DNA from 3 places in the Xanthomonas rydalmerensis genome. Region 3 is predicted to be linked to each of the others. Evidence: riboswitches for the same ligand, from Rfam matches in the RefSeq annotation. Region 3 holds a riboswitch; each other region holds the start of a gene.

Region 1 (4,987 bases), 430 kb from region 3:
GCGGCATGCCGGCGACGCCACGCCACTCGAGACGGTGATGCCGACCTTCATGCGTCACTACGCCGAATGCCTGTTGCGCAGTCCGCGGCTGTATCCCGGCGCGGCCGAGACGCTGACGCAACTGCACGCGGACGGGGTGACGCTGGCGCTGTGCACCAACAAGCCGTCGGCGATGGTGCCGCCGCTGCTGCGCCATCTGGGCGTGGCCGATCTGTTCTCTGCGGTGCTGGGCGGCGACAGCCTGCCCGAACGCAAGCCCAGTCCGGTGCCGCTGCTGCACCTGGCACAGCAGTTCGCGAAACCGCCGGCGCGCTGCCTGATGGTCGGCGATTCGGGGACCGACCTGCAGGCCGGGCAGGCCGCCGGCATGCCGGTGGCGCTGGTGCGCTACGGCTATCCGCGCGATCTGGATCTGGTCACCGCCGATGTGGTGCTGCTGATGGACGACCTGCGCGAGCTGCTGCAACTGCGTTGATACGACGGCGGTTCAAGCACCGCGGAGCAGCGCAAAGATCGGGATGCGGTTGAACGGCTTCAGCCGCGACAGGCTTTCCCGGCAAGGCCCGTCGCGGCTGAAGCCGCTCCCACAACCCATGACGCATTACGCCCCTCTCCCCCCGGGAGAGGGGTTGGGGTGAGGGTACGGGCGCGTAGCGGGCGCCGAACTGTGAGGTTCGTGCCGCGATGCATGAGCACGAGGGCGGGTGTTTGCGTTCGACAGCCAGCGGCCCTTATCGCGAGCGACCAACTGCGCGATGCATCGCGCATGCCTGCGTTGAGAATGCGCGCATCTACATCCGACGTGGTCGCACATGCGGAGCGGCTTCAGCCGCGACGGGAGTTCGCGGGAAAGCCTGTCGCGGCTAAAGCCGCTCCTACAAAAAAGACGCGCGTGTTTTCCGTGCGGGCTGCCCCGCGCCACGCCCGCCGGCGCAGCGCGGGGCGCCGACTCAGCGCGCCGCCGGCGCGTAGCGCAGGGTCAGCGCGTACTCGCGGCCCGGCTGGTTGTACCAGTTGATGGTCTGGTAGTCGCGGTCGAACACGTTGCTGGCCTTGGCCTGCAGCGTCCAGTCCGGGGTGAACGCGTATTCCGCGCGCAGGTCGACGGTGCCGTAGCCGGCCAGGCGTACGCGGTTGGCCGCGTCGTCGAAGCGGTGGCCGCTGCCGAACACGGTGACGCCGAGCTTGACCGGGCCGATGCCGCGATCCACGTCCAGGCGCGCGGTGTTCTGCGCGCGACGCGCCAGCCAGTTGTCGCGGTTGCCGCCATCGCTGCGGTTGCGCGGGTCGGTGTGGCTCAGCTGCGCCGACAGTTCCCAGCCGGCCAGCAGCGCATAGCCGGTCAGTTCGGCGCCGCGGATGCGCGCCTCGTCCACGTTGACCGGCAGGAAGCTGATCGCGTCGTAGGAGATCAGGTCCTTGACCCGGGTCTCGTAGGCGTTGAAGGTCCAGTTCCAGCTGTCGGCGTACTGCGCCACGCCCAGGTTGCCGCTCTTGGAACGCTCCGGCTTCAACTCCGGATTGCCGGCGAACGGGTAGTACAGGTCGTTGAAGGTCGGCGCCTTGAAGCCGGTGCCGACGCTGGCGGTGAGCTTGAGGCCATGCGCCAGCGCCAGGCCCCAGCCGAGGCTGCCGGTGGTGTGTTCGCCGAACTGCTCGTTGTCGTCGCTGCGCACGCTGGCCTGCACCTGCTGCGCGCCGAAACGGCCCTGGTACTCGGCGAACACGCCGGTGTTGTCGCGGCTGTCGACGTCGAAAGCGGTGGTGCTGGTGACGTGCTCGCGCTGCCAGTCGCTGCCGACGCTGAGCAGGTGGCCTTCGGCGAGGGTGATGTCGCCCTGCAGCGCGGCGGTGTCGCGGCGGCTGTCGAAGGTGCTGACGAAGCTGCGGGTGCGCGCGCCGGGGGCACGGTAGTAGCTGTCGGCGTCGTCGACGTTGCGACCGAACTGCGCGGCCAGGTGCAGGCGATCGGACGGGGTCCAGTCGAGCTTGCCGCCGAACACCTGCTGGGTGTTGTCGGCCTCGTTGCCGGCGAACAGCGGATCGCCGTCGTACTCGTTGCGGCTGTCGATGTTCAGCGCCTGGCCTTCGATGCGCAGCGTGTCGGTCAGCGCGTAGCCGCCGCGCGCGCTCAGCGAGACGTTGCGGTAGCCGTCGCGGTCGGGCTGGTCGACGAAGCAGCCCGCGAACAGCGTGGCCGAGCCGTTGCAGGCATTGATGCCGTCGGTCTTCTGGTAGCCGCCCTGCACGGCCAGCCAGCCGCGCTCGCCGCGGTTGCTGAAGCCGGCGCCGGCCTCGCGCAGGCCGTGGCTGCCGCCGCCCAGGCTCAGGTTCTGCTGGAAGCCCTGACCGCCGCGGCGGGTGAAGATCTGGATGACGCCGCCGATCGCGTCGGAGCCGTACAGGCTCGACCGCGGGCCACGCACGATCTCGATGCGCTCGATCTGGCTCAGCGGCAGGTCCTGGAACGCGGCCAGGCCGGCGCTGGCCGAGCCGATGCGCACGCCGTCCACCAGCACCAGCACGTGGTCCGATTCGCTGCCGCGCAGGCTCAGCGTGGTCAGCTTGCCCAGGCCGCCCTGGTTGGAGATGCCGATGCCGGCGCGGCCCTGCAGCAGCTGCGCCAGCGACGTGGCCTGGCTGCGCTCGATCTCCGCGCGGTCGATGACCTGCGCCGGGACCACGCTGTCCTCCACCGAGATCTGAGTGCGGGTGGCGGTGACCAGGACCTGGTCGAGATCGGTGGCGGCGTCGGCGGCGTGGGCCAGCGCGGGCAGGGACAGGGCGGACGCGATCGCGACCGAAAGCAGGCGGGACGACATGGGTGGCAACTCCGGCGCGCGGCTGCGCGCTGTGACGGCGAGGGAGTCGCGAACGGAAGGTGCAAGCGGACGGCGCCGAACGCGGCGCGGCACGCCGCGACGCCCTCCGCATCGCAACCAGTGAGCTGCAAGGCCGGTCTCCGGGCTGGCGATCTGGGAGGCGGGCCTCCCGGCTGCGACGCCTTCCCATGCCGTGGCACAGTGGCGAAAGTCGTCAGCGCGGATCGCTTACCGTTGCGGGGGCAGCGCCGGCCTTGTCGCAAGACGCACCGGCTTCCCGTTTCAACCCGCTGGCCGGAGCCGGTGGGTCACCTTGAAGCGGCGCGATTGTACGCGATCGCCGCTGGCTGCGCGGGGTAGGGCATGCCCATCCATCCCGGGGGTGCGGCTTTGGGTCTGGCAAGCGCGCCACCGGTGGTGCGCGGCGCAGCGCCGACGGGCAGTCAGGTCGGGCCGCGCGGCGCAGGCGACATGCCGGCCAGACCTCGCCCGAAGGGCTGTGATCGCGTGCGTCCGTGGTCGCGTTGTCGCTCGGGCGCGGACTCACGTCCACGTTCTGCGTTGTCACAGGCATGCGCAATCAAGGCGCGGCATGCTTGGGGATGCGGCAACGCCCTAGTCGGCGTGGGTGCCGTGGCTGTCGTCGTCGCCGTGATGGTCGCCCACCGGCGTGTCGTGCGCCTCGTGCGCGTAGGCGCCGTCGGCAGCGTCGTCGCCGCGCGTGTCGTCGCGGTCGAAATGGGTGGTCGCCACCGGCCCGGCCACCGGCAGGCCGCGCTGCGCCGGCAGCGCCGCCGTCGCGGTCTCTAGCTCGCCCAGCAACTGCGCGCGCCGCGCCTCGGACAGTTCCTGCCAGTGACAGCCGCTGAGCGCGCCTTCCAGCGAATACAGCAGGTTGAGGCTGGGCTTGAAGCCGGCGCGCTTGACCTTGACGAAGGCGCCGACCGCGCCGGCCGCCTCCAGGTCCTGCTGCGTGCGCACGCCGACCTGGCGCAGCCAGGCCGCGCTCTTGGGGCCGATGTTGCGCAGCTTGGCCGTGCTCATCGCAGGCTGTCGACGAAGACCTGGGCGATCGCTTCCAGGCCGCGCTGGTCGTCGGCGTCGAAGCGGGCCAGGTCCGGGCTGTCCAGGTCGAACACGCCGACCAATGCACTGCCGCGCAGCAGCGGCACCACCAGTTCCGAGCGCGAGGCGGAATCGCAGGCAATGTGTCCGGGGAACGCCTCCACGTCGTCGATGCGCTGGGTCTGGCCGCTGCTGGCGGCCGCGCCGCACACGCCCTTGTGCAGCGGAATGCGCACGCAGGCGGGCAGGCCCTGGAACGGGCCGACCACCAGTTCCTTGCCGTCGTAGAGATAGAAACCGACCCAGTTCAGCCGCGGCAGCGCGTGGTACACCAGCGCCGCCAGGTTGGCGGCATTGGCGATGCGGTCGGGCTCCCCGGCGACCAGGGCACGGGCCTGGTCGAGCAACTGGGCGTACTGTTCCGGCTTGCTGCCGGTGAGCGAGGACGAGGCGAACATCGCGCGAGTCTAGCAGCGCGCTGCGTCCGCCGGCACCGCGGCGGCTGACGCGCGCGACGCGCCCGGCTATCCTGCGCGCCGCCGCGCGTCCCGCCGGCCAACCGACAGGGTTTTCGCATGGCTGTTCCCGCCTTCTACGTCACCGGCACCGATACCGGCATCGGCAAGACCATCGCCAGCACCGCGCTGCTGCATGCCTTGCGCGCGCGTGGCCAGCGCGCGGTGGGCATGAAGCCGGTCGCCAGCGGCTGCAGCCGCGACGCCGACGGCTGGCGCAACGAGGACGCGCTTGCCCTGCAGGACGCGAGCGCGCCGCGGCCGGCCTACGCCGATCTCAATCCCTACGCGTTGCCGCTGCCGCTGGCGCCGGAATTGGCCGCCGCCGATGCCGGCGTGCAACTGGAACTGGTGCCGATCGCCGCCGCCTTCGAACGCCTGCGCGCGCAGGCCGACGTGGTGGTGGTGGAGGGTGTCGGCGGCTGGGCGGCGCCGCTGTCGGCGACGCTGGATCAGGCCGATCTGGCGCGCGCGCTGGGGCTGCCGGTGGTGCTGGTGGTCGGCCTGCGCCTGGGCTGCCTCAACCATGCCCGGCTCAGCGCCGCGGCGATCGCCGCCGACGGCCTGCAGTGCATCGGCTGGATC
Region 2 (4,987 bases), 160 kb from region 3:
CGTTGCGCCCATAGGCGATGCCCGCCGCATCGGCCGGCACCGCGAAGGCGCTGATGCCGCGCGGGCCGTCCTCGCCGGTGCGTGCCATCACCACCAGCAGGTCGGTCGCGCCGGCGCCGGAAATGAACGCCTTGCTGCCGTCGATGCGGTAGCCGTCGCCATCGCGCACCGCCCGGGTCTTCAGCGCGGCCGCGTCGGAGCCTGCGCCGGGTTCGGTCAGGCAGTACGAGGCGAGCTTGGCGCCACTGGCCAACGCCGCGCCCCAGTCCCTGCACACGGCCGGCGTGGCGAAACGGGTCAGCATCCAGGTGGCCATGTTGTGGATGCTGATGAAGGCCGCGGTGGACGGATCGACCGCGGCCAGTTCCTCGAACACGATCGCCGCATCCAGGCGCGACAGCCCGCTGCCGCCGGCGTGCTCGTCCACGTACAGGCCGCAGAAGCCGAGTTCGCCGGCCTTGCCGATCGCCTCGCGCGGAAAGATCCCGTCCGCGTCCCAGCGCGCCGCGTGCGGCGCCAGTTCGGCCTGGGCGAAGCCGCGCGCGGCCTCGCGATAGGCGCGCTGCGCCTCGTCCAGCCCGACATCGGCCGACTGCTCCAGCGGCCACTGCATCGCCGCGGCCATCACGACAGGCGGATCGTGGTGTTGACGCCCTGCCCGGCGCCGGCATCGTCGAACCAGCGCGCAGTGACGGTCTTGGTCTGCGTGTAGAACTGCACCGCCTGCTTGCCGTAGGGGCCGAGGTCGCCGAGCTTGGAGGCGCGCGAACCGGTGAACGAGAACAGCGGCACTGGCACCGGGATCGGCACGTTGATGCCGACCTGGCCGACGTCGATCTCCTCCTGGAACTTGCGTGCGGCGGCGCCGGACTGGGTGAACAGCGCCGTGCCGTTGCCGTTCGGATTGGCGTTGACCAGGGCGATCGCGTCCTCCAGCGTGGCCGCCTCCAGGATCACCAGCACCGGGCCGAAGATCTCCTCGTCGTAGATGCGCATGCCCGGCGCGACCCCGGAGAAGATCGTCGGGCCGACGAAGTTGCCATGAGCGAATCCGGGCACCGTCGGGTTGCGTCCGTCCAGTTCCAGCGTCGCGCCCTCGGCGATGCCGGTGGCGATCAGCGCTTCGATGCGCTCGCGCGCACTGCGCGAGATCACCGGCCCCAGATCGGTGCCGGGTTCGCTGCCGGCGTTGACCTTCAGCGTCTGCGCCTTGGCCACCAGCGCCGGAATCCACTGCCGCGCCTCGCCGACCAGCACCAGCGTCGAAGCGGCCATGCAGCGCTGGCCGGCGGCGCCGAAGGCCGCCCCCACCAACGCGTCGAGGGTCTGCTCGCGCGCCGCATCCGGCAACACCACCGCATGGTTCTTCGCGCCCATCATGCATTGCACGCGTTTGCCGGCCAGCGCCGCACGCCGGTAGACGTGGGTGCCGACCTTGGTGGAGCCGACGAACGACAGCGCCTTGATGTCGGCGTGGTCGCACAGCGCATCGACCACCTCGGCGCCGCCATGCACGACGTTCAGCACGCCCTTGGGCACGCCCGCCTGCACCGCCAGTTCGACCAGGCGCATGGTCACCAGCGGATCCTGCTCGGATGGCTTGAGCACGAAGGTGTTGCCGGTGGCGATGGCCATCGGGAACATCCACAGCGGGATCATCGCCGGGAAGTTGAACGGGGTGATGCCGGCGCACACGCCCAACGGCTGCAAGAGCGTGTAGGTATCCACGCCGTTGGCGACGTTGTTGGCCAGTTCGCCGAGCTGCAGGTTGCCGATCGCCGCGGCCTGTTCCACCACTTCCAGGCCGCGGAACACGTCGCCTTCCGCGTCCGCCAGGGTCTTGCCCTGCTCGCGGGTGAGGATCGCCGCCAGCTCGCCCATGTGCGCACGGATCAGCTGCTGATAGGCCAGGAAGATCCGCGCACGGGTACCGATCGGCGTCTTGCGCCAACTCGCGAATGCGCGTTGCGCGGCGGCCACGGCGGCATCCACTTCCGCGGCCGTGGCGAACGGCACGCGCGCGAGCACGTCCTGGGTCGCCGGATCGACGACCTCGCGCCATTGGCTGCTGCTGGATTCGACGAACGCGCCGTCGATCAAGAGCTTGACGGTCGCCACGTCGGCGCCGGTCCGGGTCATCTGGTTCACGGGTCCTGTCTCCTCATCGCATCACCACCGGGCGGGCGGCGATGGACAGGACAAGCGAACGCGCGGCGCAAGGGCCCCGACGTCGTTCCGCTCGTCAGGTTGCCCACCGCAACACCCGAGAAAGAACGTCGCAGGACGTCCACGTCAGGCCGGTCTCCGGGCTTGCGAGCAATGCGCGACCGCATCACCCCGACACCTTCCCGCTTGCGCAGTGGTCTGTTGTCGGGTGTTCTCGCCTACCGTTGCGGGGGCAGCGCCGGCATCGGACCGGCTTCCCGTTTCACCCGGTGCGTCTTGCGACGACCAGGCACCTGAAGCGTGGCCAGTGTAGTCGCGCCGCGGCGACAGCAACACGCTGCAGCGCAGCGCGCGGTGTTGGCGTCGGCAAGCAGCGCGCCATTACCGACCGCGCACAGCCGCGTTCGCCTCAGCAGGCGGCGCGTATCACCAGCATGCACAGCGCCGCAGCGGCGACACCGGATTCCCTGCAGCGATCAACCGAATGCGCTGCAGTGATCACGGGCGCTGCGGGCCATCGCAGCACCCCACGCGGAACGCCGGCCGGCACGCCCCGCTATAGCCGATGCTAAGAAGAGAAGCTGCAGGTTCGCGTGCGTTCCAGGGATGTTCGCCGCAGTTGGCCGCTGTTAGACTGCGCGTCCCCTTGGGGAGTAGCCTGCTGTCCGACCTGCGCGGACAGCGCCCGTGTCAACACACTCGGCCGATGCGCCGTGGTACGGGCAGCCAGTTCGGTTGGCGAGACCAGCGGCGAGTGCGCAAGGCGAAGGCCGGGCGCGCGCGCTCGTCGTTGTCGCCTGTCCCGGTACGGTCCCCCATGTCGTTTCTTTCGATTCTCCTGCTCGGCATCGCCATGTCGACCGACGCCTTCGCCGCCGCCGTCGGCAAGGGCGCGGCGATGCAACGCCCACGCTGGGCCGACGCGCTGCGCGCCGGCCTGATCTTCGGCTGCATCGAGGCACTGACACCCGCGCTGGGCTGGGTGCTTGGCCAAGCCGCGTCCAAGTACGTGGTCGCCTTCGACCACTGGATCGCCTTCGGCCTGCTCGGCGCGCTGGGCGTGCACATGATCGTCGCCGGCCTCAAGCCGGAGTCCGACGCGCCCGACGAGGCCGCGCCCAAGCGTCACGGCTTCTGGAGCCTGGCCGCCACCGGGTTCGCCACCAGCATCGACGCGATGGCGGTCGGCGTCGGCCTGGCCTTCCTGGACGTGAACATCGTCGAGGTCGCGGCGATCATCGGCCTGTGCACGCTGACCATGGTCACCCTGGGCATCATGCTCGGCCGCGCGCTCGGCGCGCTCGCCGGCAAGCGTGCGGAGATCGTCGGCGGCGCCCTGCTGATCGCGATCGGCAGCACCATCCTGTTCGAGCATCTGCACGGCGCGGGGTGAGCGCCGCGGCGCCTGTTTCGGCCGGGATTGGGGATTCGGGATTGGGGATGTGCGACGACGGTGCGCGCCCATCTCGCCATGCCGGCGCCTTGGGTCAGGCCGGCCTGTCAGTGAAGTCCAGGTAGGTGGACAGGATGCAGTGATGGCACTGCGCAGCGCCACCCAGGGAGTTGGGTGCGCGGCGCGACCAACATCATGAGTTCTGCGGGAAGAATCCATAACTTGCCGTTGAAATTGATGGCGTGTTCGGGAAATCCTCACCAGCACCAAACCAACAACCAGGCATTACCCACTTGGAATCAGCGCCCCATGAAGAGGCGCCGATGCCATTTACTTCGCAACACCTTGCTGCGCATTAGAACTTGTACGTGGCACGCATCCAGTAGTAGCGGCCCAGCGTGTCGTAGGTGCTCACGTCGGTGTTCGCGTTCAACACGTTGTTCTGGTACATCATCGGCGGCTGCTTGTTGGTCAGGTTGTCCACGCCAAGATCCAGGCGCAGGTTGGCCCCGGCCATGTCGTAGCCCACCTGCAGGTTGTGGTACATGTAGCTGCCGTAGTCCAGCACCACGCCCTTGAACGCCGCATCGGCGGACATGTTCTGGGTCAGGTCGCCGCTGCCGACCTGCATCTTGCCGATCCAGCGCGTGGTCCAGCTCGCATCCCAGTTGCCCAGCTTCCAGCCGAGCAGGGCATGCGCGCGCCAGTGCGCGTAGTTGCCGTAGGACGAGTTGTAGCGGCCGGCCATGTGCACCACCGTGTCCCCGGTGTCGATGTCGTAGCGGTGCAGGTAGGTGCTGTCCACGGTCACGGTGAACTTGCCGTAGTCGGTGGCGGGCAGCGCGTAGCTCGCCCCCAGGTCGATGCCCTGGGTATTGAGCTTGCCGATGTTCACCACCGGCGTCTGGATGTAGTCGATGTTGCCGGCGCTGACGCTGCTGGCGGGATAGCGGTGGATGTAGCTGCAGTACGGGCTGTTGTTGTCGTTGTAGCAGAGATCGGCCACGGTCTGCGCGGAGATCGGCTGGATCAGATCATTGAGCTTGACCTTCCACCAGTCGAGGTTGACCGACAGGCCCGGCACGTACTCGGGGCTGTAGACCAGGCCGTAATCGAACGAGGTGCCCTTCTCCGGCTTGAGCTGGTAGCCGACATAGGTGGCACCGGACTTGATCGCGTTGGTCTGCGAAAGGCCCGTGCCGCTGAAGCCGGCCGGCACGCCGGCGCAGGCGTTGTCATGGCCGCTGCCGCTATAGCCGACGCACGGATCGATGAAGTTCGGCGCGTCGGCGGTAGGGCCCTGGTAGATGTCGGTGATGGTCGGCGCGCGGAACACCTGCGCCGCGGTGCCACGCACCATCAGGTCGTGGATCGGCCGCCATTCCACCTGGAACGAGGCGCTGTTGTTGCCCGAACGTACGCTGCTGT
Region 3 (4,987 bases):
GATGCCGGCCGCCTCCAGGTCGCGCACCTCATCGCGCAGCGCCAGCGCGATCTGCCGGCAGGTCTGCGCGCGCTCCTGGTCGTCGCGCACGAACGACCACTGCAGCACCGTCACCGGCCCGGTCAGCATGCCCTTCATCGGCCGCTCGGTCAGCGACTGCGCGTACTGGGTCCAGCGCAGCGTCATCGGCGCCGGACGCTGCACGTCGCCGTAGATGATCGGCGGCTTCACGCAGCGCGAGCCGTAGCTCTGCACCCAGCCGTGCCGGGTGAAGGCGAAGCCGTCGAGTTGCTCGCCGAAGTACTCGACCATGTCGTTGCGCTCGAACTCGCCGTGCACCAGCACATCCAGGCCCAGTTGCTCCTGCGCGCGCACGCAGCGTTCGGTCTCGGCAGCCAGGAACGCGTCGTACGCGGCATCGTCGAGCTTGCCGGCCTTGTGCTGCGCGCGCGCCTGCCGCACCTGCTCGGTCTGCGGGAACGAGCCGATCGTGGTGGTCGGATACAGCGGCAGCCGCAACGCGGCCTGCTGCGCCTGGCGGCGCTGCGCATAAGGCGACTGCCGGCGGCCGGCATCGTCGGTCAGTGCGTCTACCCGTCGCGCCACCTCGGCGCGGTGCACGCGGGCGGAGGCACGGCGGCTGGCCAACGCATCGCGCGCTGCATCCAGTCCCGCCTGCGCCTGCGGCTGATCGTCCAGCGCATCGGCCAGGGTGCGCAGTTCCTGCAGCTTCTGCCTGGCGAAGGCCAGCCAGCCGACCAGTTCACGGTCCAGCTTGGTCTCCTGCTGCAGATCCACCGGCACATGCAGCAGCGAGCACGACGGCGCCAGCCACAACCGCTCGCGGCCGACATGGCCGGCCGCGTAACGGGCCAGGGTGAGCGCGTTGTCCAGCGGCGTGCGCCACACGTTGCGGCCGTTGACCAGGCCGGCCGAGAGTACGCGACCGGCTGGCAAGGCTTGCAGCACCGCGTCCAGTTGCGCCACGCCGCGCACCAGATCCACGTGCACGCCGTCCACCGGCAGCGCCATCGCCAGCTCCAGGTTGTCGCCCAGCTCGCCGAAATAGCTGGTCAGCAGCAGCTTCGGCCGCGGCGCCTGCGCCAGGACGTCGTAGGCGCGGCGATAGGCGGCGCGCGCGGCGTCGTCCAGGTCCAGCACCAGCGCCGGCTCGTCGAGCTGCACCCAGCCGGCACCGGCCGCATGCAGGCGCTGCAGCAGGTCGGCGTACACCGGCAGCAGACTGTCCAGCAGTGCCCAGCGGTCGCTGCCGTCCACCGTCTTGGACAGCGCCAGGAAGGTCACCGGCCCGATCAGCACCGGCCGGGTCTGGATGCCCTGCGCCTTGGCTTCCAGGAACTCCACCACCGGCTTGTCGCCGCGCAGGCGGAAGTGCTGGCGCCGCGCCAGCTCCGGCACCAGGTAGTGGTAGTTGGTGTCGAACCACTTGGTCATTTCCAGCGCGTGCAGGTCCAGGCCGTTTTCTTGGGTGCCGCGCGCCATCGCGAAGTAGCCGGCCAGCGGATCGGCATCGGCCAGCGCGCGGTAGCGCTGCGGGATCGCATCGAACAGGAACGCGGTGTCGAGCATCGCGTCGTACAGGCTGAAGTCGTTGCTGGGTGGCACGTCCACCCCGGCCTCGCGTTGCAGCTGCCAGTGGCGCAGGCGCAGGTCGCGTGCGGTGTCCTGCAGTTGCGCGCTATCGATGTCGCGGCGCCAGTAGCGTTCCAGCGCCTGCTTGAGCTCGCGCCGCGCACCGATGCGCGGGAAGCCTAGGTTGGTCACGATCGTCATGTTGCGTTTCCTCATTGCGTTCAAGGGCATTGAGGAACGAAGGAACCGCGCGCCGCGCGTCCCGTTCGCACGGACCGCCCGCCACGCCAGCGACCTTCGCCCCCGCGGGCGAACCGGTACCGCGCGGGCAGGCGGACGACGCGGCGCGGCGCAAGGCCGGGTCGCGGTCCGGCCGCCTCCCCGCGGAGGCGCCAGGTCGAATCGGAGGACGCACGGTCCTCCGGCCGGGGCCGGTATTCGGGCTGATGGACACGCGCACCGTGCCGGCTGCGCACCTACTGTCCGTCGCTTCCCAGGCCGGCATGCGCTGGCCCAGTGCCATTGACGGAGGTCGTTTCCATTCACCGCTGCGGGGCAGCTCCGGAATGGGCAGGCGCTTGCGGCGCCGGCCGTCACCGGATTCCCGTTTAAATCCATCCCTTCATCCGAATGAAGAGATGAATACCTTCGGCGAGCGCACGATAGGCCGGATGCGGTGGCGGGTCAAGCGCCAGTGCGTTTTTGTCGGTAGGTCCCGGCAACGTTCATGGCGAACGTGTAAGCTATTGATCCCTAAGTCAATGACTGGCGCTGCGGCGGATAGCCGGCGGCGCCCGCCCGTCGTGCCGATGACGCTTCCGCTCCCCACCGCCGATCTCCCCGCGCGTTACGCCGCCTCGCTGCGCCTGTCCGTGGCCCCGATGATGGACTGGACCGACCGCCACTGCCGGGTGTTCCACCGGTTGCTCGCGCCGTCGGCGCGGCTGTACACCGAGATGGTGCACGCCAATGCGGTGGTGCTGGGCGATCGTGCGCGGTTGCTGGATTTCGATGCGTCCGAGCATCCGCTGGCGCTGCAGCTCGGCGGCAGCGAGCCGGCGCTGCTGGCGCAGGCGGCGCGGATCGGCCAGGACTGGGGCTACGACGAGATCAACCTCAATTGCGGTTGCCCGTCCGACCGGGTGCAGGCCGGGCGCTTCGGTGCCTGCCTGATGCGCGAGCCGACGCTGGTCGCCGAGTGTGTGGCGGCGATGGTCGCGGCGGTGGACATCCCGGTGACGGTGAAATGCCGGCTGGGCGTGGACCAGGACGACGACTATGCGGTGTTCCTGGCCTTCGTCGACCAGGTCGCCGCGGCTGGTTGCGGACTGTTCGTGGTGCATGCGCGCAATGCCTGGCTGCAGGGCCTGTCGCCGAAGGAGAACCGCGAAGTGCCGCCGCTACGCTACGACTGGGCGCATCGGCTCAAGCGCGAGCGGCCGCAGTTGCAGGTGGTGCTCAATGGCGGCCTGGCCGCGGTGGAGACGGCGCAGGCGCAGTTGCAGGCGGTGGACGGGGTGATGCTGGGCCGCGCGGCCTATCACGACCCCTACGTCCTGCATCGGCTGGACGCGGCCCTGACCGGCGCCGCGCCGCGCCCGCGCGCGGAGTTGCTGCGTGCGCTGCGTCCCTACGTCGAGGCACGCCTGGCCGAGGGCCTGGCGCTCAAGCACATCACCCGGCACCTGCTCGGCCTGTTCCACGGGCAGCCCGGCGGCCGCGCCTTCCGCCAGGTGCTCAGCGAAGGCGCGCACCGGCCGGGCGCGGACTGGGCGCTGCTGGAGCGGGCGTTGGCGGTCACCGATGAAGCGACACGCGCGGCGGCCTGATCGGCGGGAGCCAATCGGAACGCAGTGGAGGCGCCATTGCCTTGCTCGTCGCTGGTCGACCTCGTCTCTTCTCTAGAGTGTAGGACAACGTCGCGAATCGGTCGGCGACGGGTCCGCATCCCACTTTCCTCCTTTCGTTCAGGGATTCCGTTCAGGTATGGCCGGCTAGTCTCTGCGTTCCCGGAGACGCTGCGAAGCACCTGCCGCAGGGCCTCTCCAGACCCCTGGCGCGGCCCTTGCATCGACTCTTCATAGGTTCATTTGACTGAATGTCGCCCGTGGCGGCCGGAAAAGTTCAGACCGGATTCACCCCGAAAAATCAAGAATTTGCCTCGATTTCTCGAGGTCGTCTTCGTTTCCACGAGGTGTCGCGCTTCACAAGTTTTGAACGTTTCCGATCAGTCCGTTAGGATGCCCGTCGTGACTTCTCCTGCTTCCCGCCACTACCGCTTTGCCGCCGTCTTCGCGCTCGCGCTGGCGTCGGTCGCGGCTGGGCATGGCCGTGCGCAGCAGCCGCCCATGCCGGGCGCGATGGCGCCGCCGGAGCGCGACGCGGGACGCAGCCGTGACTATGCCGGCAGTTCCCTGTCCGATGCGGTGCGCCGGGTGCAGCGGTCCACCGGCGGTCAGATCCTCGGCGCCGAGCGCGTGCCGTTCGACGGACGCGACATCAACCGCGTCAAGTACATGGACGGCCGTGGGCGGGTACGCTACATGGACGATCCGCAGCCTGGCCGTGCGGCACCGCCGCGGGCGCCGCGGTCGGGCGAGCCTCCCGAGCCACCACGCGACGATCACCCGTGAGTCCGGATAGTTCGGTTCAGGTTCCACACACCGCCCCGGCCACCGGCCACCTGTAAGTTACTAGGGAGAGTTCATGCGTATCCTTCTGGTCGAAGACGAAGCTCCGCTGCGAGAGACCCTGGCCGCTCGCCTGAAGCGCGAAGGCTTTGCGGTGGATGCGGCGCAGGACGGCGAGGAAGGCCTGTACATGGGCCGCGAAGTGCCCTTCGACGTGGGCATCATCGATCTCGGCCTGCCGAAGATGTCGGGCATGGAACTGATCAAGGCGCTGCGCGACGAAGGCAAGAAGTTTCCGGTGCTGATCCTCACCGCACGTTCCAGCTGGCAGGACAAGGTCGAAGGCCTCAAGCAGGGCGCCGACGATTATCTGGTCAAGCCGTTCCATGTCGAAGAGCTGCTGGCGCGCGTCAATGCGCTGCTGCGCCGCGCCGCCGGCTGGAGCAAGCCGACCCTGGAATGCGGTCCGGTCGCGCTGGACCTGGCGGCGCAGACCGTCAGCGTCAGCGGCAGCAACGTCGACCTGACCAGCTACGAGTACAAGGTACTTGAGTATTTGATGATGCATGCCGGCGAACTGGTCTCCAAGGCGGACCTGACCGAGCACATCTATCAGCAGGATTTCGACCGCGATTCCAACGTGCTCGAAGTGTTCATCGGCCGCCTGCGCAAGAAGCTGGACCCGGACGGCGAGTTGAAGCCGATCGAGACCGTGCGCGGCCGCGGCTACCGGTTCGCGATTCCGCGCACCGAAGGCTGATCGC

What was found. Region 3 has a riboswitch for cobalamin ahead of metE (5-methyltetrahydropteroyltriglutamate--homocysteine S-methyltransferase). Riboswitches for the same ligand answer to the same signal wherever they lie in the genome.
Region 1: it holds a riboswitch for cobalamin, as region 3 does, so the genes downstream of both, btuB (TonB-dependent vitamin B12 receptor) here and metE (5-methyltetrahydropteroyltriglutamate--homocysteine S-methyltransferase) in region 3, are expected to answer to the same signal.
Region 2: it holds a riboswitch for cobalamin, as region 3 does, so the genes downstream of both, QN245_RS21055 (CoA-acylating methylmalonate-semialdehyde dehydrogenase) here and metE (5-methyltetrahydropteroyltriglutamate--homocysteine S-methyltransferase) in region 3, are expected to answer to the same signal.

What each region holds. Positions count from the first base shown of each region.
Region 1 is NZ_CP126170.1:4,327,186-4,332,172, reverse strand. Features, by position in the region: gene gph (phosphoglycolate phosphatase) at 1-475, shown strand, start outside; gene btuB (TonB-dependent vitamin B12 receptor) at 951-2,822, opposite strand; cobalamin riboswitch at 2,937-3,153, opposite strand; gene QN245_RS18350 (TfoX/Sxy family protein) at 3,438-3,866, opposite strand; gene QN245_RS18345 (GAF domain-containing protein) at 3,863-4,345, opposite strand; gene bioD (dethiobiotin synthase) at 4,463-4,987, shown strand, end outside.
Region 2 is NZ_CP126170.1:4,916,558-4,921,544, forward strand. Features, by position in the region: gene QN245_RS21050 (acyl-CoA dehydrogenase family protein) at 1-625, opposite strand, end outside; gene QN245_RS21055 (CoA-acylating methylmalonate-semialdehyde dehydrogenase) at 625-2,139, opposite strand; cobalamin riboswitch at 2,279-2,478, opposite strand; gene mntP (manganese efflux pump MntP) at 2,984-3,559, shown strand; gene QN245_RS21065 (TonB-dependent receptor) at 3,915-4,987, opposite strand, start outside.
Region 3 is NZ_CP126170.1:4,753,098-4,758,084, reverse strand. Features, by position in the region: gene metE (5-methyltetrahydropteroyltriglutamate--homocysteine S-methyltransferase) at 1-1,794, opposite strand, end outside; cobalamin riboswitch at 2,006-2,259, opposite strand; gene dusA (tRNA dihydrouridine(20/20a) synthase DusA) at 2,403-3,422, shown strand; gene QN245_RS20370 (hypothetical protein) at 3,843-4,226, shown strand; gene QN245_RS20365 (response regulator transcription factor) at 4,300-4,983, shown strand.